One region of the Lysinibacillus sp. IITD104 genome, then DNA from elsewhere that is predicted to be linked to it. Evidence: riboswitches for the same ligand, from Rfam matches in the RefSeq annotation. Region 1 holds a riboswitch; each other region holds the start of a gene.

What was found. A riboswitch is a leader RNA that binds a small molecule or an ion and turns the genes downstream of it on or off. The one in region 1 is predicted to bind S-adenosylmethionine.
Region 2: linked by a shared signal. The riboswitch ahead of V1L66_RS01775 (cyclase family protein) and the one ahead of metA (homoserine O-succinyltransferase) in region 1 are both predicted to bind S-adenosylmethionine.
Region 3: linked by a shared signal. The riboswitch ahead of V1L66_RS14795 (YezD family protein) and the one ahead of metA (homoserine O-succinyltransferase) in region 1 are both predicted to bind S-adenosylmethionine.

The regions. Positions count from the first base shown of each region.
Region 1 is NZ_JBAHYH020000001.1:2,185,733-2,196,570, forward strand. Features, by position in the region: gene V1L66_RS11100 (hypothetical protein) at 218-556, shown strand; gene V1L66_RS11105 (hypothetical protein) at 568-1,170, shown strand; gene V1L66_RS11110 (hypothetical protein) at 1,309-1,938, shown strand; SAM riboswitch class I at 2,441-2,552, shown strand; gene metA (homoserine O-succinyltransferase) at 2,675-3,610, shown strand; gene V1L66_RS11120 (endospore germination permease) at 3,650-4,798, opposite strand; gene V1L66_RS11125 (hypothetical protein) at 4,830-5,063, opposite strand; gene V1L66_RS11130 (Ger(x)C family spore germination protein) at 5,068-6,267, opposite strand; gene V1L66_RS11135 (spore germination protein) at 6,293-7,831, opposite strand; gene V1L66_RS11140 (HesB/YadR/YfhF family protein) at 8,005-8,295, opposite strand; gene plsY (glycerol-3-phosphate 1-O-acyltransferase PlsY) at 8,315-8,917, opposite strand; gene parE (DNA topoisomerase IV subunit B) at 9,482-10,838, shown strand, end outside.
Region 2 is NZ_JBAHYH020000001.1:339,126-349,963, reverse strand. Features, by position in the region: gene V1L66_RS01785 (helix-turn-helix domain-containing protein) at 1-1,417, shown strand, start outside; gene V1L66_RS01780 (hypothetical protein) at 1,540-1,938, shown strand; SAM riboswitch class I at 2,020-2,126, shown strand; gene V1L66_RS01775 (cyclase family protein) at 2,214-2,951, shown strand; gene V1L66_RS01770 (DedA family protein) at 2,982-3,578, opposite strand; gene V1L66_RS01765 (Cof-type HAD-IIB family hydrolase) at 3,640-4,413, opposite strand; gene V1L66_RS01760 (DUF2225 domain-containing protein) at 4,727-5,410, shown strand; gene V1L66_RS01755 (hypothetical protein) at 5,433-5,786, shown strand; gene V1L66_RS01750 (erythromycin esterase family protein) at 5,924-7,336, shown strand; gene V1L66_RS01745 (DUF4272 domain-containing protein) at 7,386-8,561, opposite strand; gene V1L66_RS01740 (SMI1/KNR4 family protein) at 8,563-9,864, opposite strand; gene V1L66_RS01735 (MerR family transcriptional regulator) at 10,041-10,838, opposite strand, start outside.
Region 3 is NZ_JBAHYH020000001.1:2,877,030-2,887,867, forward strand. Features, by position in the region: gene V1L66_RS14770 (formate--tetrahydrofolate ligase) at 1-1,060, opposite strand, end outside; gene V1L66_RS14775 (cold-shock protein) at 1,274-1,474, shown strand; gene V1L66_RS14780 (amphi-Trp domain-containing protein) at 1,608-1,877, shown strand; gene V1L66_RS14785 (VOC family protein) at 2,241-3,026, opposite strand; gene V1L66_RS14790 (flavin reductase family protein) at 3,176-3,661, shown strand; gene V1L66_RS14795 (YezD family protein) at 3,753-3,908, opposite strand; SAM riboswitch class I at 3,980-4,075, opposite strand; gene V1L66_RS14800 (heparan-alpha-glucosaminide N-acetyltransferase domain-containing protein) at 4,246-5,340, opposite strand; gene V1L66_RS14805 (TetR/AcrR family transcriptional regulator) at 5,330-5,926, opposite strand; gene V1L66_RS14810 (phosphopantothenoylcysteine decarboxylase) at 6,029-6,703, opposite strand; gene V1L66_RS14815 (LysR family transcriptional regulator) at 6,775-7,656, opposite strand; gene V1L66_RS14820 (DMT family transporter) at 7,791-8,690, shown strand; gene V1L66_RS14825 (general stress protein) at 8,727-9,164, opposite strand; gene V1L66_RS14830 (Dps family protein) at 9,355-9,795, opposite strand; gene pepF (oligoendopeptidase F) at 10,013-10,838, shown strand, end outside.

The DNA.
Region 1 (10,838 bases):
CTACATCACCGTTAAATATAACTATGGAGAAGTAGTGTGAATGCAGTGGTATCAAGGGTTTGTGGTGTGAAAATTAGTTTTAGTTTACATAAGATAGGTTATGGGCAGTTATTGATATATCAACGTTTGTGGGGTGTTTATATATGAGTCGTACAAATTGATTATTTATGCAGTATAAAACAGTGTATAAAATGTTGAATAATGAAAGGATGAGAGCATGAATATTACAAACTTACAGCGATTAAAGATGGACATAAATGGTATTGAATTAGATGATACACAACTTACCGTATACCTTGCAGAAAACGGACTACAAGCGACTGCACAATATAATACAGATGATACGTCTAACTTGAAAGGTATCTATGCTACTGCTCTATCAGTGTTAGAAGGACTGGCTAACAACCCTACAATGATGAAGGCTATTAAACTTGATGATATGACGGTCAGTGAGTTCAGTGACAACATAATGAAACGTATAGACCAACTAGACAATAAGATTAGACAGATTAAAGTAAATAATACTAATAGTAGTACATTCCTTTTATACAATTGAGAGGTGATTAAATGAAATTATTTGATGATAAATTAATTAAAGATACGATAAAAGCTATCCAATCACCATACCAATTTAATATTTTTGAGAAAAATCCATTTACGATCAATGCAGTAATTAGTAACGCTACATTTTCACCTAACTCTACGTTTCATATTCATTCATTAGACGTTTTTAATTGCGGGGACTATACAACTATCAATAATCCTAATAACGTGTATATGGTTACGTCAGACGTTTTAACAATGCGTGGTGGTAAATACAAGGCAACCTTAGAGTATTGCAACTATTCAATTGTAGAATGGAAAACAGAAAAAGTTTTAATAGGCAAAGATTCTTTAGGTAGACCTGTATATGAAGAACAACAAGTAAAAGTTGGGGAGATACCATGTATTTTACGATATAAAGACATGACGTATACAACCAATGATAGCATTAATCTAACTAAACCTATTTATCAGATTACAGTTAGGGACAGTGACGCAAGCCGTAAAAATTTTAAATTGAATGAAAATACATATGGCGATGTAAAAATTTATGATACAACCTATCGTATTATTGACGTAGATTACAGTAAAAAGGGAATTATCAATATCCGATTAGAAAAACGTTGACAAATGCACGATACCCCAAATTGTTTATTTCGCTTGCTACCTTATCATATTTCACACGCCCATAAAAATAGTTGTTCCCTTATACCTCTTTTATTAGTAATATGTAACTAAAATAGATAATATGGGGTGTTAGATTAAATGTGGCCATTAATATTATTGGTAATTTTAATAATTTTATTTATTATATGGTATATCACAATATTTTCTAAGGGGAAAAATGAAGTTAAAGAGATAGAAAATAATATAAGAATGACGCTTGATGAAGTTGGTATAAAAGATGATGCTTACTGGTCAAGTCGTGATTTATTAGTTGATAGGATGGTACTTTCAATTAATGAAATTACAGAAGAAGTAATCATTGTGAAAATACCTAAATTATCGAAAGAGTACAGGCAACCTGATGTACAAAAAATAAAATTTCAAGAAATTATAGAGGTAAAAGTTATTTCTAACTCTAATACAGTAACGTCAACGTCTAGGGTATCACAGGTAGGCGGTGCATTAGTTGGTGGCGTATTAGCGGGTGGTGTTGGTGCATTAATAGGTGGATTGAGTGGACAAACAAAGTCTAAAGAAACTATTAAGGATATAAAACTTGAAATTGTGGTAAATAATATTTCAAATCCTATTATTGAAGTTCCGTTTTATGAGACAAAAATATCTGAATTAAAATCAGGAACACCGAAGTATGAGCAAATTATCAAAGAAATTAATCTTTGGTATAGGAAGTTTACAGTGATATTACACAAACAATCTACACTAAAATGATTAGGTTGTTTATTTAATAAAATTGATTGATTTTGATATTTATAGGCGTTACTATTAAATGGATAATGTGCTTAATTTTCACTGTTTCAACTTCTTTCCTTTTTGTGGAATAGAAATGAAATGACTACAGTATTTTGCTGTAGTCTTTTTTTCTTTCATGAAATAAATATCCTTTTTTTACTTAAATTAAAAATTTTAACTTAATTTATTTATATACACTTCTTTTTTTCAGAAGTATGAGTTATAATGAAGATTACATAGATTTTATAAGAAGTGGAATAAACAAATAGGCAAATGTAATACTCCCATACTAAAACTAGTTAGATTCATACAATATTTCATAATTACGGCATGTTTACCATAAATTTTAAATGTAGAAACACCACATATAGCAAGCTTAGTGTACATCAAATGAGCAAGGAACATGCACATGAATCACAAAATATTCTATGAATTATTGATATTCTAACTAGTTCGTGTTACAATTCAAGATAATTAAATAATCTTATCAAGAGAAGCTGAGGGATTTGGCCCGATGACGCTTCAGCAACCTCTAACAATTGTTAGAAAGGTGCTAATTCCAGCAAAGGATTTTTTCCTTTGAGAGATAAGAGTGGACGTGAAAAAATCCTTCTCATTCTATCTCGTATGGAATGAGGAGGATTTTTTAATTTCGTTGCATTCTACGCAAGCAAGGTTTGCTAAAAGAGAGTGATTATAGAGAGGGGAAAGCAAGATGCCAATTAATATTCCGAAAAATTTACCAGCTGGAGAACATTTACGTGAGGAAAAAATCTTCGTCATGGAAGAGGATCGTGCGAAAACACAGCAAATCCGTCCATTAAATATATTAATTTTAAATTTAATGCCTGAAAAAGAAAAAACAGAGCTCCAATTACTACGTTTATTAGGAAATACACCATTACAGGTGAATATTACCTTTTTAAATACGGCCACACATGAGTCGAAAAATGTGAGTAAATCCCATTTGCAGCTATTTTACACAACGTTTAACCAGATTCGTCATCGACGCTATGATGGTATGATAATTACTGGTGCGCCAGTAGAGAAAATGGCTTTTGAAGAGGTTAACTATTGGCAGGAAATTTCAGAAATTATGGATTGGTCTAAAAAGAATGTGACATCCGTGCTACATATTTGTTGGGGGGCACAGGCTGCATTGTATCACCATTATGGCATTGGGAAGGTCGAGCTTTCTGCTAAATGCTCAGGCGTCTACTCCCATGTGATTACAGATTTAACAGTGGATTTGGTACGAGGCTTTAGTGATTTATTTACTGCGCCGCACTCTCGCTATACATCTGTTTCGATTGACGAGGTTCGCAATCATCCCGATCTACGACTATTATCTTACTCAGAGGATGCAGGGGTATTTATTGTACAATCAAAAGATAATAAAAATATTATGATTACGGGGCATCTAGAGTATGATGCGACAACACTAGCCGATGAATACAGTCGCGATGTGGCGAAGGGCATAGATATCGCCGTTCCTGTAAACTACTTCCCGAATGACGATCCAACACAAGTGCCGATGAATACATGGCGTGCCCATACCCATTTATTATTCTCTAACTGGTTGAACTACTATGTTTACCAAGAAACACCATATGAATGGGATTTTGTAGATGAAATCGAATATCATATTTAATTAATAAAAAGTCTAATTTCTTTTCTAGCGTAGAAGAAATTAGACTTTTTGATTGTCATTTTTTGTTTCCTGCTGAGGTGTTTCATTATTTTGAGCCTTGGACTTGCGGTTTCGAATGACTGCTACAATCAGCAAAAGTATAGGTAATAAAATGGTGAAAATAAAGGAAAAGATTGGCCAAATTTCATTATTATAATTAGTGGAATGCACAATATCTGGATGTACTATTTGGGAAAGTCCAATGACAATGATACCCATCGGTAAAATAAGTGGACGATGATCCTTGATTTTCAAAATTTGTGCAAGGCCCACAACGGTCGTATAGAAGTACATAAATGTACGAATATAAATGGAAGATATCCACATAAATGCCATGATAATTTCAATACGCTGCAAAAAGTTCCCTATAGATATTCTTTGCGCTAAGGCATAGCTAGGAAATGTTCTAGCCGCAGTATTTTCAGGCCCTAGTACAAGAATTGATAGGACAATCAACGTAATTAAGACGACTCCGCCAAGGATGGTCCCGATATATAGCCCTTTCTGCGAAGCTTGTTGTACATTGACGCTAGCAGGATATAGCATCAATAGCACAAGTAAAGGAAAGGAAAAGATACTCATAAAGCGTGTAATACTATAAAGCATAGATGTTTTCGTTGCTTCTAGCAGTGGCTGAATATTCTCAAATGTAATTTGAGGGCTAATACTAATGATGAAAAAAATAAATATAAAAATAAACATTGGAAAAAGAATTTCTGCCGAACGGGCAAAGGTCTCAATCCCTAAATAAGCGGCATACATAATAATGTTACTGAACAGTAGGGCAAATGCTAATGTCGGTGTCTCTGGCATAACTTCCGTTTTCATGAAAATACCGATAAAATAGAGTAATTCTCCAGCAGAAAGAAAGGTCATAATCAGGAAACAAATCGCTGTGATTTTCCCAAAAAAACGCCCGAGAATTTTTTCGTTGGCCTCGATAAAATTTAGGGACGGTGTTTGATTGGCAAGTGTTAAAAATAATTTTACAAGCAATAAACTAAGCAGAACACCAATGCTTGCCGCAATCCAGGCATCTTGCTTAGCAGCACCAGTAATACTCGAAGGGATAATTAAAATCGCTGTACCGATAGAATAGAGGAAGGTAACGATTGTAAACTGTCTAGAACTAATGATCTCTTTTTCCATCTAGCTACCCTCCGTTTCAAATTCCATTCATCTATTTTGTAAATGAAACAATGTAATCTCTAATAGGTGTAAAGATAAAGGTGATCAAATCTAAAGGGCTCGGTATATGGACTTTCAGGGCAATGCCCATATTTAAAGCAGTTCCAATGAGTAGTAAAATGGTGAATACGACAACGGCTCTTCTATCCTGTTGCTTTTTTAACTTTGGAATAAAAATAAGTGCAACAATGATTGCGATAATCAGGAAAGCTACGGCTAGCACCATTCCATTACTCCTCCTTTGGCTTGCTTAATAATGAATTTTGCAACGTGCCCAAACCTTGTGTTGTTACCTTCACGTGAACAGCCACTGCTAAATCTGGAAAAATGGAAGTCCACTCATCCTTGATTTTTTTCCATTGCTTTGGATTTGCACGATGTAGGGCATCACCAAAACCAAAGACATCGACTTCATATTGCTGTTGGATTTTCTCTAATGTTTTTTCAACGCGTTCATCGATACCTTGGGCTGTTTTTTTATTAACATAATCAATCGATTTATTTTTGGTAAGATCGATATCACATTCGACCTCTCCAACATTCTGCTCTACATTAATATGAACATCAATTTTGGGTTTCCCGTTTTTAAAGGACCCTTTCACTTTTGTAGTGGATTGAGTGATTTCAGTAGATAAGGTCCCTTTATTAGGACAGGCGATGATTTCAATCGTACTTTGAATTTTGTCATTAAGAAAACTAATACTTTTGCTTTCGCTCTCTGTCAATAGCCCCATATATTTATCACCTTTAAAGACTGCTAATCCCGCATATTGTAACAGCACAGGTGTTTTAACACGTTGTACATTTGTTTGATCTACCCCTAATTTCTTATCGCCATGAATTTCAATAGCAGAAATTAACGCCCCTTTCTGCTTATTGCTTAGCGTATTGACTAATTCATCAATATTAACAGCTATTGTGGAGCCCCAAGCTTTTTCAGAGACATCGAGAGAATTTAACAATTTATTAGCAGGAACCTTTTCGATGGGTGTAAGTACATTTAACACTTCTTTCGCGGTTGCTTCGTGAGACATGATAACGTCGAAATCCTTACGAAATTCATGGTCCCTTACAATTAAATCAAGTGCATCACTAATTCCTTCTTCGGCAAGGTCCTCCCCAAGCACAACCACTTGGAGGTGGGCAAAATAGGGTTTTCGAGCAGCGATGGTCGTCATTTTGCGAATGGCCTCAAAGATAGTCTCGCCTCTCGAATGATAGCTAACGACAGGAGAGCGTTGAGTGGAAGCTTGGCGCATTGAAATTTCACCAGGATCGACAATTTGAACTGTAATTTCATAGTCCTCATCTATTTTGTCAATGCCCAATGCTACGACAATGGCCAATTCATTTAATTCACGCTTACTCCAGCAGCCACTTAACAGTATTGTGAGGATACATAGTAAGCAAATCCAGTTTAATTTTGCCATATTCCATTCCTCATTTATCCAGTTGTTATTTTCTGTTTTTTACATTGATATAGTTATGTCCTCTAACAATATTTTTTTGATTGACTAAACGAGGTCGTGTAAGTAATTTTCTACGCGGGAACAGCACAAAGGCATCCTTCTGATCCTGTAATACCAAAGGTGCAAATGGACTTAAATATGGTACACCAAATGAACGAATGCTACATAAATGGAGAATAATCACCATAATGCCAAACATTACACCGAATAAACCAAACATTGCAGCCAAAATCATTAATGGGAAACGTAGCACACGAATCGTATTCGATAAGCCATAGGCAGGGAATAGGAAGCTACAAATCGCCGTTAGGGCCACAATAATTACCATTACAGCGGAGACAACGCCCGCATCAACAGCAGCTTGCCCAATAACTAAAGTTCCTACAATGGACACCGCAGGCCCGATTGTTCTTGGCATCCGTAATCCAGCTTCCCTTAGTACCTCAAAGGCTATTTCCATAATGAGGGCCTCAACAACAGCAGGGAAGGGTACACCTTCTCTTTGCGATGCAATACTAATTAACATGGGTGTTGGAAGCATTTCTTGGTGAAAGGTAGTAATCGCCACATACAAGGATGGTGCTACTAACGCTAGACTGATACCAAAGAAACGCAGGATACGTATAAGCGAGCTAATCATCCAATGCTGATAATAATCTTCTGCTGATTGTAAAAAGGATGTAAATAGCGCTGGTACGACTAAGACAAAAGGTGTGCCGTCAACGAGAATCGCCACTTTGCCATCTAATAATTCACCAGCGATAACATCAGGACGTTCAGAGTTGTAGACGGTTGGAAACATCGAGTTTTTTGAGTCCTGAATAAAATCCTCAATATAGCCGCTTTCCAGTATGCCATCGATATTAATACGATCTAATCGAGCCAATACTTCAGCTACAATTTTGTCACTCGCTATACCGTTTATATACATTACTGCTACGTCCGTTTGCGTCACATCCCCGATAACACGTGACTTTATCCAGAGATTCGGACTTTTTATTTTGCGACGGATAAGCGCAGTATTGGTCCTTATTGTTTCGGTAAAGGATTCCCTCGGTCCGCGAATAACGGATTCAGTCGATGGCTCTGTGACAGCTCGATCCTTGGCACTTCTTGTACTTGTCACAATCCCCTCAGCGAAGCCATCCAATAAAATAACCGTTTCACCATTGAGAATGGCACTGTAGAGTGTTGTGAAATGCTCAATATTCGTCACATCGCCTACCGTTAAATAGGAATTCCGAACATATTGGTTAATTGTCGTTATTTCAATATCTTGTTCTTCTTCAATATTTGCCATCAGTTTATCGATAACAGAATCAGAAATAGTCGTTTTATCCGATAAGCCATCAATGGAAATAATGGCAAGACTATGTGGTTCAGCTTCTCCAATCCTAATTTCACGTATAATAATATCATTACTATGCCCTAGTGACTGTTGAATGATTTTGATATTTTTAGATAGGGAAGTATACAATAAATCGTTCTGGGATGGGGAGGTCTCGGCATTGTTATACATGGACATGTGTGTTTTCCTCCTCAAATGGTCGTTCATTACCTATAGAGTGGACAATTTATTGGAGAGATAAACGAAAAGGTAATGAAAAATCTAGCTATTTGTGGCAAAATTACATCCCTTTTGTTTTGGAATAAATAAAAAACAGTCTGTCCTTTCAATACTTGAAAGGACAGACTGCTTTATGTACGATAGTCGTATTGTAATTCATCTTTACTTGTATCAACATCAACATGTAAATTGTGATCGTTAAAGAACCAAAGATCTTTCTCATCAATGTAATAGATGACACCATCAATTTCTGTCTGCACACCAATGGCAATGGGTTCCTCACGTGTCATTCCCAGCGAAAAGCCTTCATGAAACGGACTAGAGCCTCCATAACGTGCATAAAAACGAATTGTATCACCCGGTTCAACTTCCATTTCCTGTTTGAACCATTGTAGGGCTTCATCTGTCAATGCAATATTCATTTCAAATGCTCCTCTCTTCCTACAGCCATTTTACCTTTGGTTCGGTGCCGTTTTTAATACGTGCAATATTGGCACGGTGACGATAAATAATAAAGGTAAATAAAAAGGCTACCAAGATGCCTAATGCAAAGTCACCTGTAATAAAATAATAAACGATTGCATAGATAAGCGCTACTAAAGCGGCTATCATCGATGTTAAGCTGACGATTTTTGTGATTTTTAATGTCACAATAAAGGTAATAAATAGTAGGACAAAGAGTGGCCAAGAATAGCCTAATAATACACCCGCTGATGTTGCCACAGCTTTCCCACCACGGAAGTTGGCGAAGATCGGGAACATATGACCGATTACGGCGACAAGCCCCAGTAATAAAGAATGGAGTGTAGTATCAGAGAAAACGGGAAGTGTCACGAGTAAGACAGCGGCAGTCCCTTTTAAGACATCCATCACCGTAACAACAATACCTGCCTTTTTCCCTAACGTTCGAAAAGTATTGGTCGCACCAAGATTACCGCTTCCGTGTTCACGAATATCGGTGTTATAAAAAATTTTGCCTATCCATAATCCAGAAGGTATAGAGCCGATTAGATAAGCACATAAAATAATAAGTCCATTGATCATAGCTGGACTCCTTTCATTCATAGTCCATCACTTGGTACTAATAGTTTGTATCAAGTATTTTACACTTTTTCTTGCTAATCTACAATGTTATGAAGGAGATTTCATTCGAAGTCTTGAATTCAATACAAAAGAGAATCTATTAGCGAGGACTAGGCTTTTAGACATAAATTTGTAGGAAGCGATAAAACCTTTTTAAAAATATAGGCAAAATGGCAATTTTGTCAATCGCTCATTCCTTTGGTAGAATAGAAGTCTAACTTTAACCAGTTTAATCGCAAGGCACGAGGTAGTGTGTGCTACTATTTGCAAGCAACACAAATTTATTTTGCAACTATGTAGGCTTCAAGGCGTCAAATGATGTTGGAAGCTAGAAGCAGTCTGCCTTGCTTAAATACCAATTTTAAGCAACTGTTGAAGATGTTTACTATTAATAAATATGATCAAAACTGTGAGCAAATTTTAAAATTTTATTGGACCTGTCGCTAACTATTGACAGGAAATGCTATTATTATTAGGATGAGAACATAAATAGAACATGTGTTTGTTTTTTGGAGGGGAATTTTTTTGACGAATAAACAGTCACCTAGCGTCTATAATGATGACGCTATACAAGTATTAGAAGGATTAGAAGCGGTACGCAAACGACCTGGCATGTATATCGGTTCGACGGATGGCCGTGGACTTCATCACCTTGTGTATGAAATCGTAGATAATGCGGTGGATGAAGCACTGGCTGGCTTTGGATCTCATATTATTGTCACAATTCATAAAGATCAAAGTATGAGTGTACGCGACTTTGGCCGTGGGATGCCAACCGGTATGCATAAAATGGGTAAACCGACACCAGAAATTATTTTTACTGTGCTACACGCTGGCGGTAAATTTGGTCAAGGTGGCTATAAAACAAGTGGTGGTTTACATGGTGTTGGTTCTTCCGTTGTGAATGCGCTCTCAACATTTTTAGAGGTGACAATCCATCGTGATGGCAAAAAGTATCGACAACGCTTTGAGCATGGTGGACATCCTGTCACAACACTTGAAAATATTGGGCAAACGAAGCAGACAGGAACGCTTGTTCATTTTCTACCAGATGAAACGATCTTCTCTGTCACAAAATTCAATTATGATACGTTAGCGGAACGATTACGTGAATCAGCCTTTTTATTAAAGGGCTTAAAAATTGAATTAATTGATGAGCGCGAGGAAGGCAAGAGCGATGTGTTCTTTTATGAGAATGGCATTGAGGCTTTCGTTGCGTATTTGAATGAGGAAAAAGATGTCCTTCATCCAGTAAAATATGTAGAAGGCGTACAGGATGACATCGAAGTAGAGTTTGCTTTCCAGTATAACGATGGTTATTCGGAAACGATTTTATCATTTGTTAATAATGTTCGTACACGAGATGGTGGTACACATGAAACGGGTGCAAAGGCAGCATTGACGCGTGTCTTTAATGAATATGCAAGAAAAATTGGCTTGTTAAAGGACAAGGATAAAAACCTTGAGGGGACAGATATTCGTGAAGGCTTAGCGGCCATTGTATCTGTTCGTATTCCAGAGCACTTACTACAATTTGAAGGACAAACAAAGGGCAAGCTTGGGACAAGTGAGGCTCGTTCTGCAGTAGATAGTGTAGTGTCTGAGCAAATTTTGTATGTGCTAGAGGAAAATGCAGAATTATCAGCTTCTCTTGTTCGTAAAGCGATTCGAGCGCAGCAAGTACGTGAAGCAGCTCGTAAAGCACGTGAGGATGCACGAAATGGCAAGAAAAACAAAAAGGGTAGTACGATTCTATCTGGAAAATTAACGCCAGCTCAGTCACGTAATGCGGCAAAAAATGAGCTGTATTTAGTCGAGGGTGATTCTGCTGGTGGCTCTGCTAAACAAGGTCGTGACCGTACATTCCAAGCGATTCTGCCAT
Region 2 (10,838 bases), 1.8 Mb from region 1:
TGAGGAAAAGTGCATATTGATACCGCCAAATAACACGGTTAGTATTCACATTCAAAGTGAGCACCTTTATTTTTATCAATTACAATTCAACATTGTCAATCTTAGCAATAGTCAGAATTCCTATAGTCATTTTACAAGTATCAGAGTACAACATCTTCTCCCCTTTTCACAATGTCATCTACTGCTAGAAGTCATCTATCAAAACCGGTTAGCGGAGGATGAACACACGATTTTTGAGCAGCATGTGCACTTTCAAGAGCTGATGTTATTGCTCTTGCATCAAATTATACCCAGGCAGATGCAAAAAAATGATCGCCAATCTGTTGAGCAGTCCATTAACCAATTACAAAAACATTTTGAAAAAGAGTGGACGGTTGAGCAGCTAGCACAGTTAGCTGACGTCCCAAGATGGAATTATACGCGCATTTTTAAAGATATTACGGGACAAATTCCTCTTCACTATTTAAATAACATTCGTATTGAAACAGCTAAGCAATTATTAATAACAACAAATGATCGAGTATATGAAATTAGCCAGTCTGTCGGATTTAATAATGAGTATTATTTCAATCGTCGTTTTAAAGAACATGTCGGCATTTCGCCAGGACAATATCGAAGAAGTCAAAGCAGCCATCTACGTGTATTTGCACCATTCTTAGAAGATTTCTTTGTTGCCCTTGGGATTACGCCAATTGCTCAATTCAGTCATTCAAAATGGGGAAAACAAGACTATTTAGGTCTACAGGAAGTGCCAGATATCGATGTACAAAATAGAGAAATGGATCGACTCCTTTACTATAAGCCAACTTTAATTATGCTAGATTCTGGTGTAGAGCGTTGGGAATCCTTTCCGCATTTAAATGAGGTAGCCCCCATCTGCCATCTCTCACACCCTGGTGAGAATTGGCAATCTACGTTATTTAAAATTGCTGATCTAACAGGAAAAACCTCCTTGATACAAGACGTAATCCTACAATATGAAGATAAAGTACAACAAGCAAAAGGAATTCTTAGTAAATCCGTTTATGGGCAAAGTGTGGCATTTCTCCGTATTTCAGCCATTGGCATCACTCTATACGCTGGTCCTGAGTGTGGCTATACGGGCCCCATTTTATATCATGACTTAGGTTTAATGCCCCATTCACTAGTATGTCGTATTCCGCCCAATCAACGTAAAGCCCAACTGACATTTGATCGATTGATGCAATTAGATGCTGATCATTTATTTATTACATTTGATAAACAACATTCCATTCATGAGAATGAAGAACGTGCTATTTTAAAAACACCTACTTGGAAAAACCTAGAAGCAGTTAAAACCAACTGTGTCTATGAAATAGACTTTTTAACATGGATGAATTATGGCATTTTATCACATAGTAAAAAAATTGATGATGTCTTGGATGTACTTGGCTAAAAAGGAAGCTCACTTTAGCTTCCTTTTTAAATGTTTAGGACAAACATTGTATTGTAAATAACACCGAAAGTCGTTTGGCTACATAAGATAAGATATCAGGCTATAGGATAGGAGGAATGATCTTGTATTACAATCCTTATCCGTATTTTGTTCATCCCTATCATTATCCAACATCGCCAATTGCAAATCATTTTGTCGTTAGACCCTTTTCTCAACATCTAGCAATGCCGACCAATAATCCTTTTCCACCTGTCGATACACACAAATTAAAAGCTTCAGCAACACGGATAAAGGCGATGATGCAGCAAGCTCAATTACTTACGGATAAAATAGATAGCTCCCAACAATTCGCACATGATTTAATGAATGCTGCTCAACTTTCAAATAAAACAGAGGTTGAAAAATTAATCACATCAACAGGCATTACGATGAAATTTGAAACGAACTATACACCAGACAGTTTTAGAATACGTCTTATTGATAATGATTGTTGTGGAGTCACCTTGAATTTGAATTGGTGAAAATTCCTAGTGAACTTGTAAACTATAAAAAACTATGCTAAAGTGTTTGTATTGTTATTTCTGAAAATTCTTATATTACTTTTCTTATCAAGAGAGACGGAGGGATTGGCCCGATGAAGTCTCAGCAACCAGCTAAACAGTATGGTGCTAATTCCAATTGGCAAAATGATCAGCCTTGAAGATGAGAAGAACTACCGTTGTTTCAGCAGGAGTCCTCTTCTATAAGGGGACTCCTTTTTATGTACCACTATTTTTAACAGAAAGCAGGGAAATCGATGTCTAATGAACTTTTACAAGCATTGCAATTATTAAAATCGAAACAGTGGGTTGACTTAACACATACATTCGGCCCAAATTCACCACATTTTTTTATGTTTGAGGACGCTAAATTTGAAACGTTATTCTCTCATAAGGATGGCTTCTTCGCCCAACAATTTACGTTCCCCGGTCAATATGGCACACATATCGACCCACCCATTCATTTTGTGCGAGATACTCGCTACTTAGAAGAATTAGAGCTAAAAGAGCTTGTTCTCCCCCTTGTTGTCATTGATAAATCACAAGAGGCTGCAAGCAACCATGACTTTGCATTAAGTGTTGAAGATATTCTTGATTTTGAGGACAAGCATGGAGAAATTGAAGCAGGAACATTTGTAGCATTACGTACAGATTGGAGTAAGCGCTGGCCAGATAAAGAAGCTTTCAGTAATAAGGATGCAGATGGACATAACCATATCCCTGGCTGGGGTTTAGAAGCTTTACAGTTTTTACTAAAAGAACGCAAGGTAAGCGCAATTGGTCATGAAACATTCGATACGGACTCTGCCGCCGATTTTCGTAAAAATGGCAAGCTAGATGGTGAATATTTCGTACTTGAACAAGACACCTATCAAATTGAGCTAATGACAAATTTGGACAAGCTACCTGCGAAAGGCGCTATCATCTTCAATATCGTACCTAAGCCAGAAAAAGCATCTGGCTTCCCTGTGCGCTCATTTGCTATTTTGCCATAACATAAAAGTCGGTATAGCGTATACCGACTTTTATGTTTGTCCATTTCTTTTTTTGAATAGAAAGTAAGCAATGAGCATCCCTACAATAAATAAAAGGATAAGATAGATACTATAATGAGTCAGATAGTATCCAACAAATCGCCATTTCTCTCCAAGCATCTTTCCTAATGATATAAATGTGAACGTCCAGATAAATGCCCCTGTATAGGCAAAAAGCGCAAACTTTCTATAAGGATAATTATTAATAGCCGCAATATACGCTGTCAAATGACGTACCCCGGGGATAAAATAGCCAATTAATAATAGGGTAGGTCCTATTTTTGTAAACATCTTTTTCGTAAAGTCAATTTTTTGCTCTGTAATATGAATTTTAGGCCCATATTTCTGCAATAACGGTAAGCCAAAACGATAACCAATATAGTAGCTTAAGGTAATGCCTCCAACCGCACCAATCATTGCACTGACTAAAGCAGGAATATGTTCAAGACTTTCTCGGTAAACACTATAGCCTACATAAGTTAGAAACACCTCATCAGGAAGTGGCACCCCTACAATACCTCCAATTAGAATCACGATAATTCCAAAGTATCCGTAATGTTCAATTAGAGACTGCACGTGATGTGCCATAAATCATCCCACCTAAAATTTATTAAAATCTACCTGCTATATATAGTGTAGCCTCAGTGCTCTAAATGACTTGAAGCTGACGTAAAGCAAAATCGATACCGTTATCAGTAGATTTCTTTGTAACAAAATTGGCAGCACTTTTTAGAGCTGTGCTTCCATTCCCCATGGCAATTCCTAATCCTACATACTCCAACATGTCAATATCATTATCCCCATCCCCAAAAGCAATCGCATTCTCAGGGTCGATGTTAAAATGATCCAGTACAGCTTTAATAGCTATTGACTTCGAAACATCCTGCTGTAATACATTCACAATATAAGGATGCCATCGCTGCAAAAATATATTCGAAAATTGGCTAGTATATCTTTTTTCAGCCAGCTCATCTGCATATAGACACATGAGAAAAACCTCTTCATCTACAATGTTTTCATTTATAATTGGAAAATCCCGTAAAGATAAAGTTTCCTGCATCGCTCTTAAAGCTACTGGACTTTGTATGCTATTCATGGATAGCTGCTCAGTAAAAAAGGTTAGGCTATGCTGCTGTTCCTGTGCAAATGCCTGTACATTTCGGACAATTTCTTTGGCAATCGGAGTTTTATGTATGACAAGATCCTTATGTTTCACATAGGCCCCATTTGCAGTAATAAAGGTTTCAATCCCCAGCGCTTTTAACTCATAGCACATAGATAAGGGTCTTCCAGTAGCCGCTACAAGATGGATTCCTTTTTCTTGCAATAGCTGAATAGCCTGTTTGGTACTTTCTTCCACACAGCCATCCTCGTAATTAATCAATGTGCCGTCTACATCAAAAAACACGATATTATACTTCATTTTGAGCACCTCCTTTATAGTCATTTAGAACCAATTTATAATTTTTCTCCCATGAAACATGTGAAAGTATTTTGACAAACTTTCAGCAAGCTATATAACTTCCATTGGCAACACCGATAAAAACTATTACAAGCGTATTTATAATAATATTTAACTAAAAATTCCTTGAATATTTTTAATTTAATAATTCTAAAGGAGTATACCAAAGAACACAAAATTGTTAAAATAAAAGATAATACCTTAAACACATTGAACGATAAAATCTTACGTATAAATAGAACAAAAGAAATAGCGCGCAAAGGAGTTGATTCTTATGGCATTTAACATTTACTACTATGAAAGTAGTGTAGACTGTAAATTTTGCAAAAAGCAGTTTACCACATATAAAGTTCGCCCTAATCGATATAAAATTATCGAAGAACAAACGGATTTCATGCCTGTTTATGATGGCCTAAACCCTTTGCTGTATGAAGTTGCTGTATGTCCACATTGTGGCTATGCCTACCATAAATCGATGACACGAACTTATGGACCTTTCATGCTCCTCATTGATGAACTATACATTAAAGAGCTCCAGAAACCTATGGATATCTGTCAGGAACGTACAATTGATGATGCCATTATCAGTTTTAAGCTCGCCTATTTAGTATCCCGTGCGTCAATGGAAGAATCTCTTTTAATGGCTAATTTCGCTCTAAAAATTGCTTGGCTCTATCGATTAAAAAAGGACGAAGAGTCTGAAAAGCGCTACCTTTTTGCTGCTAGAGATTTTTATAGTAAATCCTTTGCCTCCAATCAAGAAGGTGGAGAGAGAATTCAGTTTTTACATGCTGAATTAAGCCTTCGACTTGGTGATATCCCTGAAGCTAAAAAAGGTTTTTCACGTTTAATTGCAGATCGAAATGTTTCGACGAAATATCGTAAGCTTGCACGCAATCGTTGGGAAAATTATAAATATGACGAACAACCCATAACAATTAATGAAATCATTAATTAATGGGACGAGGAGATGATTGGTTATGTTGCTATTTCAAAAGAAAATTGATGTGAGAGAAGAGGATATATATTCAGAGCTACATCATTTTTTATTAAGAAAAAATAATCGCTACCTAACAAACGATGAGGTTGTCGCTTTAACAGGCGTATCATCCGAATTGCTTTATAAATGGGTAAAAGCAGGAAAATTAAAGAACACCATTTTCCCTAATTTAGGGGCACCATGTGAACGATGTGGACAGATTACACAAGCTAAAATTTGTGTGAGCTGCTCTTCCTCCATTGTTGGTACATTAAAACAAGAAGAAAAGGATCGTGCATGGTTTAACCAAATTCAACGTAACCATGTAAGAGCAAGTACGTATCACTATAAATAGCATTTCAACCTCCATCAATTGGAGGTGTTTTTCTTTTTTACATACTAAATTTAAACTAATTTTAAACAAATTCTTCCTAAACTTTAAACTTGCCTTTCTATAATTAGTATCAATATAAAGTGAAGGGCTGATAATTAATGAGGAAAGCTAGGAAGCATAAGGTTTTATTAAGTTTTGCATTGGCAAGTTTAATGACAGTAAGTGGAGTAGTAAATGTCTCTGCTGCTGTCCCTGTAAATGAGCAGATTATTAAAAACGATTCTGCCGTCAAACAAGCTAGGACTTCTAATGAAACATTACTTGATTGGAAAAAATGGGTGAATGACCATGCATACAGCCTGTCATCCATCCAGCCTGAAACGTTTGACGGACAAAAAATTCCCGCTAACAAATTTGACGATTTAGAGATGCTAAAACCTTTATTACATGATAAACGTATTGTCTTTTTAGGGGAAAGCTCTCATGGAGTGGCGCAATTCAATCTAGCGAAAACACGTTTAATACAATTTTTACATCAAGATATGGGCTATAATGTCCTTGCCTTTGAAAGTGGTATGGGTAATGTGATGAATGCTCAAGGACAAATTGATAAACAAGCAGCTCTACAAACAATGAAGGATGCCATTTTCGGCGTTTGGTGGACAAAAGAAACTTTGCCTCTGTTTGACTATGCAAAATCGACTCAAGCAACAGAGCAACCTCTTGTACTTACTGGCTTCGATATTCAACAGCAAGGAGCATTTACGAACGGAGATTGGCTGCAAAACCCTAAGTTGGCTCAGCAATTCAATGAAGCTGAGAAGCAACTTGCTGAATGGAGCTCGGGAAAAGATTTGAAGGGCTATCAAAAAGTAAAAGCTACTATAATTGATGTGTATAAACAGGTAAAATCAGAAATACAAATCAAAGAAAAAGAGCTACAGGCAGCTTATCCAAAAGAGCCTCATATTGTAAAACTAATGGATCGCACTCTAGCAGATCGTATTCGACTAGCAGACGAATATATAGAGTTAACAATTCAGTCCAATATCGATATTGAACAAAATAATATAGAATCATTTTTGCAAACTATGGAATGGCGAGATCAAGCGATGATGGAGAACTTACTTTGGTTAGCTGAAGAGGTGTACCCAACAGAAAAGTTTATTGTATGGGCTCATAACGATCATATTCGTAAAGCACAATCGGATGTAATGGGATCTCCTTACCCAGTTAAATTAATGGGGGAACGTTTACCTGATATCTATAAGAAATATAGCTATGTATTAGGTCTATACATGACTAGTGGAGAGACATCAAATAATATGGGAGAACCTATGCCTGTTTTACCTCCTGTCAAAGGATCTATTGAAGATATTCTGTCTTCAACAAATAAACCTTACACATTCATCGATTTACGCAATCGACAAAATGAACGAGGCAACTCATGGATGTTTGAACCACGCTTATCCTATAGTTGGGGAATGATACAGGAAAGTCTTGTTCCGCGCGACCAATACGATGGTATACTTTTAATAGATCAGGTGAATAAACCAACTTATATTAAATAATCTCTCTTATTAAACAATAGCAAACTAGATTTCCTAGTTTGCTATTATTTTAAGTATCCATCGATATAGTATCCCATTCTTCGCCTTGATATCCAATCATCCAAAATAAGCCTCTCCGTCTTTCCATCACAACACTTTCATTTAATGCTAAAGGAGCTTCTTGTCCATTGATGCGGCTATCTACACAAGCCCAATGGAATCTGTAAATTTTATCCGCCTCATCCACTATATCTTCCTTACTGCGCAGTACCGTTTGACCATAAAATTGCTCAAATGTCTCGCAACGGGAAACTACTTGAATTGCATATTCACAATCACATACATCGTCAGGGAAATTTAGCTCTTCCACAAGCCCCAATGCCCAAATAAGTGTCCAATAGGCTTCATATTGCCATGATATATTGACTGCTTCTTGAGCACCAGGATGCTGAGCCTCAAGAAAGAATTTTTCATGCTCCGTTAAAAATTCATGCACCCCATATGTTCGTAGCATATTGGTAAAGAATTCTCTAGACTCCTCAATATCACCCCTCTGTGCTACATCACATGCGAATTGAATAACAATTAACAGGGCAACCGCTCTTCTTGCAATATCCTCTTGGCTTTTAAATTGAAGATTTTCTACTGGTGGTAGCTGAGGAAGTGATGATGCATAAGGAATCTCCTTATCCGTTAAAAAAGCTATCGTTCTATTTTTTCGTGCTTCTCCCTGTGCTGACGTCATCTCATGTGCATGTATCTTTCTTGTACAAGCATGTGGTCGAAAAACAGATGGACCCGATTCTCCATTAGGATAAACGATAACCATACCATTTTGATCCAGCAAAGTACCATCTGATAGGAATCCAATCCCCCCTATGCTTGCTAGTAATTTTATAAATTGCTGCATATGGTCATCTGTCATCTCTTTGTCCATTTCGATTGCAACGACAGTATTGAGCACGGATATTTGAATCATTACTTGTTCTTTTAGCTGTTCATCTTTAAATGGAATTGAATTGTAAAAGCCCATCATCCCAGGTATATTTTTTGCAAAATAATCAGGGTTCGTATCTTCAGTTAAAATGTTTATGGTGCATCTATATTTATTAAATAAACCTCTTGATTTTAATAAATATTCATTATCGTTTTTTTCAATAGTAAAGCTTTTTGCTAATATATCAGATAGCTTATCCTCTATATCATCCGTATCATTTTTGGAAGCAAATATCGTAAAATGGTTCAATCTACTCTCCCCTTCGTTGCATATAGCATTTTAATATCCAATTTTCCAAACAACTAAGTGCTTGGCTAAACAGCTGTTTATTTTTCCGTAGCACCTCATGTTCAACCCAATACGCCAGCAAAGGGTGCCATTTTTCTTCGTCTATCATAGTTGTTGGTGTGATTCCACGCTGCATCATCTGACAAATGGCACGAATGGATGTTAGCCTCTCTACTTCGTTGCCATTTAACCACTCGTATAACGTCTCTGCACTTGGCTGTGACTCAGCTAAAAGTGTATCCCATCCATCAAGGGGAAACGTGACATAGGATCTCATCCAGTCTATGATATTTGGGTGATGAAATTGACGTAGACGATACAGGGCAGTATAGGCATCAATTCTATCTTTTTCGATATCCATTAAGATGAAAGAAAGTCCTTCATCAGCTGGTAAACAATGTGCTGTTACATAATCACGCAGCCAGTCTGGTACGTCACTCTGTACTTGCCAAAGTTCCCTCGCCCAATTTCCTGCCTCACTCGGGCATACCTTGACTAAAACTTCACTCCACGCTTTCTGTTCTGATGGAGATTGAGCGCGCTCTAATTTATGTCGAAGTGCCTGATACACCTGCACACCATCAAAATGCAAAAATGTCTCCTGCACGCTTGTTTTTTTCACACCATGCATGGAAACATAATGAAGTAAAGAATCTAAGCCGGATTGAGCCTGCTGTAAATTAGAGCTTAAATATTGTTCTAGCCAAGTTAGCCATAATTGTGAGCTAGCCAATTCAATATCCAATCCATTTTCGCTACAAAATTGACGATGCTGTCCACAGTCTACTCCGATACACCCTAAAGCTGTCATATTATCAACGTACGAATGAAAGCTGGCAGCAAGCAAATCAAACTCATCTTCTTCATGACTCCAATACCAAATCGTTTCATCCTCGAGCTTAAGGAGAAGAGCATCTCCATTACCTGCCGTAAAAAATTGTAAATATTGCTGTTCATCCGATTCATCATTCTCTCCAAAGTAAGGAAAGTCTAAGTCGTTTAAACTCCAGCCAAACTCCCCAGAAGGCGTATCAAGCAATTCAATAGGAAGGATCGCCTCCTCAGGTATTGACCAATAAATACCTACTTGCTTTGAGCAATTTTGCAATAGTTGACGAAATCCACTAGGGATTTGTACACCCAGTCTTGCCTCCACCTGCAGTAACTCTTGCTCAGTAGCGACTGGTTGTATTTCAATCGGATGTACACAAGCTTCTTGTTGTTTCAATCGCTCTACTAAATGATTCCAACGCTCAATCCACATTGTCTCTAACCTCCACATAAAACCCATGTGATGTCATACTTCTTATTTATCGTCAGGAAATCATTTACTGATTAGGATAACTTTAAACAGGATGATAAAATGCTATTATTTTACTGGCATCTAAACCTTCGTATATGATAAATGACTCAGCTATATTCATTCTTTTCTATTATGTTTTATTTTACTTTATTAACTTCCATCATAATTTTGGTTACATACTCTTCTTCTCGATTTTCCATTACAGCATCATAAATGTATTCCTCGTATACATATTGGCCTAGCTCATACCCCTTTTCATGCATGACATTAAATAACCGTGTGTATGTCTCACCAAGTTTTGAAGAGGGGCCAACATGATAACCAATCACAAATTCACCCTCTATCGCCTTAAAATAAGGATGCCCTTCTCTTGGATGAGGTTGCTCAATATATAAATAACTGTAGTTGTCGTAATTTCCAGCTAACACTTGCTCTCTTCTTGTTATCCCTCCAATTGGATACCCCGTATCTAATTGAGAGCGATCCAACTCCTCAATAAAGTCAGATACAGCCTTCACAAACTGCTCTTCTGTGGAATTCTCGATATTTTTACTCAAATATAATGTGTCTTCAGGAAAGTACTCAATCGTGATGTCCTTAAAATTTAGATGCAGTGCTTCCTCTGTTGTTTTGATTTTAACATCAATAATATTCTCAATCATTTCTAGTTCTCTACGTTTCTTCGCAACATGCTCTTTTTGTTGATGCATCAATTCTAAAAAATTTTCAGGTGATTTCTCTGCCATATACCGCTGAATATCCTTTAAGGACATTCCCACTGCCTTTAATAATTCAATAACACCGAAAAAATCATATTGAGCAAGTGAATAATACCTATAATCCTTACTATCCTTCATGATGGGAGATAATAAACCAATTTGATCATAATAAATAAGTGTCTGTTTATTTACCTTACATAATTTTGCAAATTCCCC
Region 3 (10,838 bases), 690 kb from region 1:
CATTTTCGCCTACAAGCGCTGTTTTCGGTACACCTCCATGCATTTTTAATGCACGAATTGTCGCTACAATGACAACTGCGCTTGGTTTAAAGCCTCCCTTACGAGCTTTAATGTTCATGAATTTTTCAGCACCTAAATCAGAGCCGAAGCCCGCTTCTGTCACCACAATATCAGCTAGCTTACGAGCGGTTTGTGTCGCCATAATGGAATTGCAGCCGTGGGCAATATTCGCAAATGGACCACCATGGATAATAGCAGGTGTTCCCTCTAATGTTTGAACTAGGTTTGGCTTAAAGGCATCTTTTAATAATAGTGTTAAGGCACCCTCTACCTGTAAATCACGCACAAAGACAGGCTCACGCTCGAAAGTATAGCCAATCACGATACTTGCGATGCGCTCGCGTAAATCCTCAATGCTTGTGGCTAAACAGAATACCGCCATAATTTCTGAGGCAACCGTAATATCAAAGCCATCCTCACGCGGCATGCCTTGAACAGGACCACCTAATCCCACCACTACCTTACGAAGGGCACGATCATTTAAGTCCATGACACGCTTCCAAATTATGCGTCGAGGATCAATGTTAAGTGCATTTCCTTGGTGGATATGATTATCAATAAATGCGGATAAAGCATTGTTAGCAGTTGTAATCGCATGAAGGTCACCAGTGAAATGTAAATTAATATCCTCCATTGGTATAACTTGTGCGTAACCCCCACCAGTTGCGCCACCTTTTACGCCCATGACTGGACCTAATGATGGTTCACGTAATGCGACCATCACCTTCTTATCTAATTGATGAAGGGCATCTGCTAGTCCAACAGTCACAGTCGACTTTCCTTCACCAGCTGGGGTTGGACTAATAGCTGATACTAATACTACCTTTGCATCCTCGCCCTGCGCAGTAATTTTTAATGGGTCAATCTTTGCTTTGAAGCGTCCATACTGCTCAAGAGCATCCTCTGGAATACCCGCAGCATTGGCAATTTCCGTAATAGGTTTGATCACTGCTTGACTAGCGATTTCTAAATCTGATAATGGTTGATTTTTCGTTGTCATTTGGCATCCTACTTTCTATGTTGTTCATTTCCATTATAGTCTTAATTGTGAAAAAAAAGAAAGCCAGATACGCAAGCATTTCGTCAATCAATTGACATCTTTGTTCAATTCCTGTATGTTCTAAGAGAAAATGCAATTTTTTCACATTTTCTCAATGAGAGCACCATTTATTTAACTTTATTTTACATTCAAGCGCATTGGAGGCGAATGCTTATGCAACAGGGGATCGTAAAGTGGTTCAATAATGAAAAAGGTTATGGCTTTATTGAATGTGATGATGGCGAAGATGTATTTGTTCATTTTACGGGCATCCAGGAGGAAGGCTTCCGTACACTTGAAGAAGGTCAAAAGGTTTCATTTGATGTTGTGGAAGGCAATCGTGGACCCCAAGCATCAAATGTGGTAAAACTATAAACATAATGGGGCTATCCGTGTAGTTCCAGATTAGCAGCGGATTAGGAAATGAATCGTTTCCTTCATCCGCTTTTTGTGCTGTTTTATAAGCTTAATGACCCCTCCATGTTATAATAGAAGTAATAGGATTTCGATGCAAAAACCAATGACAGAAGTTATTTTGAAGCATACAGAACGACAAAGTGTAGCAGAATTTGCGGCAACACTGGAAACGATTGCAGAAAAGCTTAAAGAAAATGGTGAATTCACTTTTGTTCAAGGCACAGAGCCAACAGTTGTCAGCCCAAGTGAACAGCTCAAAATCGAATACTCCTATACAAAAAAGGGCGACAAGCATTCATTTGAAATTGAGTTTGATTGGTACACAGGTACAGAAACACCGAAAAAAATGACAATCGAATAATAATAGGTAGCGAAAATCCACTTCTTTGATGAAGTGGATTTTTCCATATTATTGAATAAAGAGCATGTCACTAGAAAAAGACCTTTTAGCAAAGTGAGGGGTTGATTTCGCTCTAGAGTCCCCTGTGTAACGCTAAATCCACAGGAAAGCAAGTAGCCTGTATCAGAAATTCTATTGATGGGTTTGTTTTTCAATACTTATGTACAGAGGCTGGAGCAAAGGTGTTTCAGCCCCTAAAAATACCGAGCTATCCACTAAAACGCTTACGAAGTGTTTCGGAATAGTCGGTTTTTCTAGTTATCATGTTTAAAGATTATTCGGCTTAATGAAGGTCCAGGTTAGTTATGTTCCAGCCTTTTTTCATTATTGATTTATCCAATAAAAAGCACCTGGGCAAACTAATGTTTCCTTTGTTCGCTTAGGATCCTTTAATGTCACGCCAAATGGTCCCTCTTTGACATGTCCGAGTGTCATTGCCTTCGCACTCTCTTCCTTATAGAAATCTAAGCGCATATTCGGTAGCTGTAGTGACATATACTGCTCATATTGTGTAGGCTCTGGTAGCTGTAGCACCTCTTGCCACAGCTGAACGGTTGCCTGCATGTCCCTGACATAGAATTGGACGGATTCCATCGTTATAGCCTGTTTTACATCAATGGCACCACTTGCCTTTAATTGTGCCAAACGCTCTTCATCTTCCTCCGCCCATTCAATCAAAAATGGAAAATCAATTGGAAGATCTGGCTTACCAAAATGCAGTAGCTTCCATTCTACCACTGTGCCATCTGGTCTTGTTCTGCTACATGCATCTGGCCCATATACTTCATAGCCCAATGCTCGCAAGCGCCGACCCTCTTCCTCAATATTTTTTGTACGCAGGGCAATTCGAGAAAATCCCTGGCGCTCTTGATCACGTTTAAACGTATAATGTAGGGAATATGGGTATTGTGCCGCTTGCTCAAATAAATCACGATCATAAATAGCAATTTGTTCAATATAGCTTAAGCCAAAGTAGCTTAACGTATTATAAGTCCCCCACATCGTGTGCTGCCCACCATTCACTGTATGAACATTTCGTTTATTGAAGAAAACCTTTATATTTTCTGGTGATTCCACTTGATGAACCAGATGATCAAAATATAAAGTCATGGCCATTCCCCTTTCTTTCCCCATTACCTTTACCTATATGTTTGATTAGTTTAAAATTTACTCAAGAAAAGGAGTTACTAGTAGGATATGAAAAAAAGTTTCGTTTACCTACAAACTCCGTTCACTAATTTCATAAAGAGGTGATTTGAATGACAGATTTAGTAGCTGCCTTTAAATTGGCATTAGGTAATTATCCTACAGGCGTAACAGTTGTCACGACATGTCATGACACACAACCTATTGGCTTAACCGTCAATTCCTTTGCATCTGTTTCAATCGACCCGCTCCTTATTTTGTGGTCACTCGATAAAAAATCTCAGCTCCATCCTTATTTCACGGCTGCGCCAAATTTTGCGGTCAATATTTTAGCGAGTGATCAAGAGCATTTATGTACACTTTTTGCTAGTAAAATCCCTGATCGCTTTGCACAAGCACAGTGGTCAACTTCCACTTTAGGACTACCGATTCTACATGATACAGCAGCTAATTTACAATGTAAAACATTTCAGCAAATCGATGCGGGCGACCATACCATTTTTATTGGGCAGGTGGTAGACATTACAAATGCTCAAAAAGAGCCTTTGCTTTATCATCGCCGTCATATCGGTCCCATACCAAAAGGCTTTTATAGCTAGCCTATCACACAAAAAAAGGGCCACTTGTAAGCACAGGATATCCTTCATGCTTATAGGTGGCCATTTGACATAAGTTCTACTGAAATCATTGTTATTTTTTCTGCGGAAATCTTTGCTTTTCAAGCCTATTAATTTGCACAATTACACCATCTTGAATCGTAATATGCACTTCACCAAATTCAAGATTTTGAATCGCCTTCGCAATTGCCTCTAGTTTCTTATCATCTACTTTTACTGACTGAGCCATACGAAACACCCCTTCTTTCTTATTCCTTATTGTTCATAAAGAGGCCAACGCATCAAACTGATTGATAGCCCCTCCTATCTCTCAGACACCATCTGTTGGATTTGGCACCTGTTTTTCGGTTGCCGAGGCTTCATTGGGCCAAGTCCCTCCACCTCTCTTGATAAGAGTACTGCGTTTCTTGAAAATAATTCTATAATTCCGCTATAGGAATGTCAATACAAAATATTAGAAAACCTAGTTGAATACTATGCAATGTGTCGTTTAGATTAAAAAACTCCCTATACCTAAAGTATTTTATGCCTAGTCAGTGAGAAATAGATGGCAATCCATTAATTTATTACGAGCTCCATTTCCTCATTATGAATTCAAGTGGGCCTCGATGATGTTTAGCCCTCCACCATACAGAAACAAAGACACATCCTAAAAAGTAACAGCAGGCATACAGCATAGAAAAAACAAGTGTTTGGTTCTCCAGCTTTTGGCAAACAATTAGTATTCCAATGCCTATAAAAACATGGCCAACATAATGCGTTAAAGACATTTGTCCAGTTAAGATTAAAGATTGAATGACTTTATTTTTATATGTCTCTACAAGATAGATGGAGCCCACGATAAGGACAATAGCCGAAGCCGAATTAGATAGGACATACATCATATTTGGTGGAATCGGTCCTGTATCAAATAAATACAATGCACTCTCTACATCCAATAAATGAATGGTTGTCATCTTAATGAATACTGTTGAACAAGCCTCAGTCATGATGACTAGCAATAAACCAGTCACCAATAAGATTTTTCGTAATGTACGATTTGTTAAATCTAATGTGCCGATTAACATGCCGATCAGAAAAAAACAAATCCAGGGGAAAAGTGGGTGATAGCCATTAAACAGCAAATTTCTAATAAATCCTACTGGTGTCCAAAAATCCAGATACTCTAGTAACACATATGTTGGATGCCAGCCAGCAAGGTAATTAAATTGAATTTGAAGCCATTGTGAAAGGATAAGAATGACACCGATAATAAACATCATCCTTTTCTTAGATTGGGCAATCAACCATGCGGCAACAAACATATACACGCCATAATAATGTAATATATCTCCTGTCCAACCGATCGCATATAGTACTATCCCTATCACGAATAACAAAAGCGACCTCTTCCACAAAATAAGTCGATTCTGACGAAGAAGCATTGGGTCCTTACTCTCTCTAGCCTGACGAGTCATTAAGGCTGTTCCTATTCCTGCTAGCATGACAAATACGGCCGACGCACGCCCCTCAAACATATTTTGTAAGGCAATCAACCGTGTTGAACCATTCGTTGTAGAACCTGTTATGACGCCAAAATTGACAATGAACATACCAAGCATAGCGAGAGCTCTTGCAAAATCAAGACCTTCAATGCGCCGATCATCATTTCTATTTGTCATCTTTGCCCCCTTGAATAATGCTATGTACAGCCTCCTTCCAAATAGCTCTATAGTTCAATTGGTTACCTGTTAACATGAAATTACCGATATTATCATAGACCAGGGCTAGCATCTGTGCCTTTGCTTCTATATGGGGCGTATCGTCTAGAACTCCTAGCCGCACACCCCATTGTAGGACTTCAACAAAGCTTGTTAAAAAGCTGGTTTCTAGCTCCACTAATTGTCTCTTATAGTTTTCATCGCGAGCCGCTAATAGTACATATTGATTAAATATTTTATTAAAATAAGGATCCTTGCCCTGTGCCTCAATAGACTTATAGCCTAGCTCGAGTAATTTTTCCTTAAAATTAGCGGAAGTAAGCTCTTTATAATCCACAGCGATATCCTGTTGAATTTCTTTATACAATTCATCAAATATGTAAGCGATTAATTGATCTTTTGATTGAAAATAATAGTAAATGGCTGGTTTTGAAATACCTACCTCTGTAGCAATCATTGCTAAGCTTGTTTTTTCAAACCCATTTTCCGCAAACATCACATAAGCAATTTCTATAATCTTTTGAAAAGTTTGTTCTTTATTTCCCATTATTACCCTCCTTTTTTACCGACCGTTAAGTAAATATTATAGGATGCTAACCTTTTAGACAAGAAAAAACTGTGTAGAAATAGTTCTCTACACAGTTCACATTTATTGATTTTGTAAATGCATCATTAAAGCTTCTGCTGTTTTTTGCTTACCCATTACTTTAAGAGGCTGTCCATCAGCAGGTACAATCCAATGAGGTTCATCCCCCCCATATAAAGACTGAGAGCTATTTGCTACCATAAATTGAGCATTGGCTGTTTCCATACGCAGTCTTGCGCGAGCTAACAAGAATTCCTCATCATTCGTGGCTTCGAGCTTAAAGCCTACTAATGTTACATTCGGTTGCCAGCCCTTAATTTGACCTAATACTTTTGGCGCTTTTTTAAAATGAATAATAGGTGGTTCGTCAGAAGGCATTTTCCCCGTTTCCTCCATTAAATTACCTGATTGATCATATACTTTGTCAATGACCCAATCAGAGCCCGCAGCCGCCATAATGACAATATCGATATGTTGTTGTTGAACTGCATGACGCACCTTTTGTCCTAAATCCTCTATGCCTTCAAATTGTATCAATGTCATATCATTTTGGTTTTCTGGGAGCTGTGCAAAGTAACCATGCATGTATACTACATTAGCGCCAGCAGCCAGCGCCGCCTCTGCTAAATAACACCCCATTGTGCCTTTTGATAAATTCGTGTGACCTCGTACACGATCCCATTTTTCAAGTGTTCCCCCACTTGTAATCAGTACGGTTTTGCCCTGTAATGTCCCCATACACTCACCTATTTTCTGAAATATATACAAATACTATTTTAACGTAATGTAAGGATATGCTTCAATAGCCACTATTTTAGGGAGCTGTTTTGCTCTTTTAGCCAAGCACTTAATATCTCTGCAAATTTCTTTGTGACGGGCGAAGCATGATGTTTCATGGCAATACCAATCGTTCGGTAGCCACCTTGCTTTAATGGAATCGCTTTCAATGTTGGCGGTAAATTTTGAATAACCAACTGAGGTAAAATACTGATCCCTAAATGATGAGAAATCATGGAAAGAATCCCTACCTCCTCAGAAAGCTCAAAGCGGATATTCGGCTTGACATGATATTGCTCTAATAGCACCTTGACATCATTTGTCCCTTTATAGGAAGTCATAATAAATGGCATATCCTCTAGATCTACGATATCAATTTCTGTCTTATTAAATAAAGGACTTTTATCCGAAACAATACATAACAATGGGTCCTGTTGGAGCTCAGTGAACTGATATTGCTCTGACTTTTGACCATTCAAAAATCCTACTTCCACTTCACCGCTTAAAAGCCATTGTTCAATTTCATAGTAATCTCCCTCTCGTAACTCCACCTGAATCCCTGGAAATTGATTATCCATGATCTGAACAATTTCTGGCATCCAATTCGAGGAAATACTCGATATTACACCAATTCGAACCTTACCGCGTGTCACCCCAAGAATATGAGCTGCTTCCTGTTGCAATAATTCCTGAGCATCCAAAACCTGACGCATTGCCCTTAGCATTGTTTGTCCCTCACTCGTTAATGTTACACCTACCCGACTTCGATGAATGAGAGCAAAGCCAAACTCTTTTTCTAAACTTGATACGGCATGACTCACAGCAGACTGTGTTAACCCTAGTGCATCCGCTGCTTTTGTAAAGCTTGCCACCTCTGCCACCTTTGTTAAAATCTCATATTTAACTAAGCTCATCCGCAATCCCTCAATATACATGAATTTTTTTAATCCTATTCATTATAAACATTCGTTTTACTAATCACAATACAAGATATATAGTAATTTTTAGTATAAAAACTGTTTTAGTACACAGATGGTAGGTGAACATAATGAGTATCCAAGGAAAAGCAAATGTATTGATGGTTATTGTCACAATGTTTTGGGGGCTCTCTTATACCTTTATGGTCATGGGGCTAGAAACGTTGGCAGTTTATAATGTGGTGGCATTACGTTGTATCATCGCATTTTTTGTAGCAGGACTTATTTTTTACAAACGGATGATCAAAGTAAATGGTAAAACATTAAAATATGCGGCTATTCAAGGATTTTTACTATTCATTGTGTTCGCGTTAAGTTTATTTGGTTTACAGTCTACTTCTGTTTCAAATGCTGGCTTCATCTTGAGCCTAACAGTCGTGTTAGTGCCGATTTTCAGTAGCTTTATTGAAAAAAAGTTACCTTCTCGTGCAGTTAGCTTTGCGATCATTTGTACCATGATTGGGATTACCGTCTTAACAGCACACGGCACATTCACTTTCCATAAAGGCGATTTATTAGTCGCAATTGCTGCGTTATGTTATTCAATTTATTTACTTTTAAATAGCTCATTCACTCGAAATGTAGAGTCCATTTCATACGGAATTTATCAGCTTGGCTTTGCTGGTATTTATGCGCTAGTGTTAACTTTTCTATTCGAAACACCAACATTGCCAAACTCAACAACTTCCTGGATTGCTATTTTAGGGCTTGGCATCATCTGTAGTGCGTTTTGCTTTGTGGGTCAAACTGTTGCACAACAGTATACTTCTGCTACACATACAGGTCTTATCTTCTCCTTAGAACCTATTTTTGCCGCTATGTTTGCCATGATGTTTATCGGAGAAGGCTTAACAATAAAATTAATGATTGGTGGTAGCTTTATTCTTATTGGTAATTTAGTGGCTCAATTAGAGCACTTCCATGCCCTACGCTTTATAAAAAAAGACGCACAAGAAAAAGTCATACAGTAAAACAGAGTGATCACTGGGATCACTCTGTTTTACTCTTTATAAAAATCTTCTATATTGCTCTGCCTCTATCATACGTTGTTGATTTCTTAAACGCTCCTCTTGCTCTTCAGCAGTCTCTGGATATGTTTGGAGTGTATCAACATCATCCTCATGCTCTGCATATAAAACAATACTGCCTTGTTCTACAAGGTGTGCATAGTAAGCGATTTGTCCCTCTGACAGATTAAATCGTTTTAAGCCCTCTGTAACGGCTGAGTCGCCTGTAAACCAAGATTTAAATTGATCTACCCAATTTCCAGCCTCATGCGTTTGCACATCGGCATCCCATTTTACATCCTCAAACTGTTGGGGATCTCTCGCAATAATATGAATATCGTCTTGGTGATAACCTTCCATTCGCATATTCTCTAAAATGTGAAGCATTTCATCCCTTGTATGGGCCACCTCAATTTTTGGATTTTGTTCATTCATCATGTTCAATTCCTCCTATGTTGTATGGCTTACTAGATAATTACCCGCACTGCACACAAGCAAACCCGTTTTACTCAACTGTAATAATTGTTAAATTGCCTTAAACTACGTTGCCCGTTTGACATAATGCCTTCAGGGCAGAAAAAAAGCATGCTGGTGAGACTGTCATCTCCAGCATGCCAATTGTCAATTTTTACTTGTCAAGAAAGGCTTTTAACATCCATGTATGCTTTTCAAGAGACTGGTACATGGCATTGAGTAAATCCTCTGTACGGTCGTCTCCTTCTTCTGCAGCTAGCTCCATTGTAGAGTTTAAAGCTTTCATCAGCTTTTGGAAATCTGAGATTGTCGTTGCAACCATGTCCTCTGTCGTTTCTTCACCTGTAGCTTCCTCTACATAGGATAGCTCTAGATGCTCTTTTAATGTCGCCACTGGCTTGCCATCCTTTGATAAAATACGCTCTGCTATTTCATCTAAATTCAATGTTGTTTCATTATACAGCTCTTCAAATTTTGCATGTAATGTAAAGAAGGCTGGACCTGTGACATACCAATGATAATTGTGTAGCTTTGTATAAAGCACAGACCATGTCGCCACTAGCTTATTTAATTGTTTGTTTAAGTTTTGTGTCATAATCAATTTCTCCTCCAATATGTCTCGTTCTAGCCATTAGTATGCGTAATGAAAGATGTTGGCTATACACTCATTGTTCCCGACCGACAATATTTCAAACATCCTTCATAAGAAACGATTTAGAGTAAGAATATTTCAACTATTCTACGAAATTATTTCACTTTCCGAAATAGTTTCGTTATAATGAAATCACTTATATGTAAAGGGGTGTCCATAAATGAAAGTTTTACCATTACGAAAAGATGTTGCAGTAGAAGAAACTTGGGATTTAACAGATTTATTGAGCAATGAGGCTGATTTTGAACCTACCTTAGCACAATTAGTGGAAGATGCACTTAGCTTCGAGCAACAATACAAAGGTACGATTACAAATGCACAAAAAGTAATTGATGTGTTAACAGCCTTTGAAGAGCTGCAAAAAAAGTTTGTTCCGATTGGCACATATGCAAGCTTAAATCTCGAAACAGATCGCACAAATGATGTAGCCCAAATGCGTGCGGCAAAGTTTGGTACAGCTATCGGAAAAGTCAGCAGTGCACTATCCTTCGTGCGTAGCGAGTTACTGGCATTGGATGAAGCTGTTTTACAAGAAGCAGCAGCATTAAGCCCTCTTTACAAACGCTATCTAGAGGAATTATTAAAACAAAAACCACACCAGCTCCATCCTGAAGTGGAAAAAGCGCTGGCAGCCTTCAGTGCCACATTTGACGCGCCATATAAAACGTACAATACGACGAAATTAGTGGACATGGATTTTGGCGAATTTGAAGCCAATGGCGAAAAGCATCCTCTTAGCTTTGTGCTGTACGAAAATGACTGGGAGTTTGAAGCAAATACAGATGTACGCCGTGCTGCCTTTCAAGCTTTTTCAAGCAAGCTACGCGATTACCAGCATACAACGGCACAAGTATATAACACACATATTCAACAAGAAAAAACAATGGCTGACCTAAGAGGTTTTAATTCTGTCATTGATTATTTATTATTTGATCAAGATGTCGATCGTTCGCTCTATAATCGTCAAATTGATTTAATTACAAAAG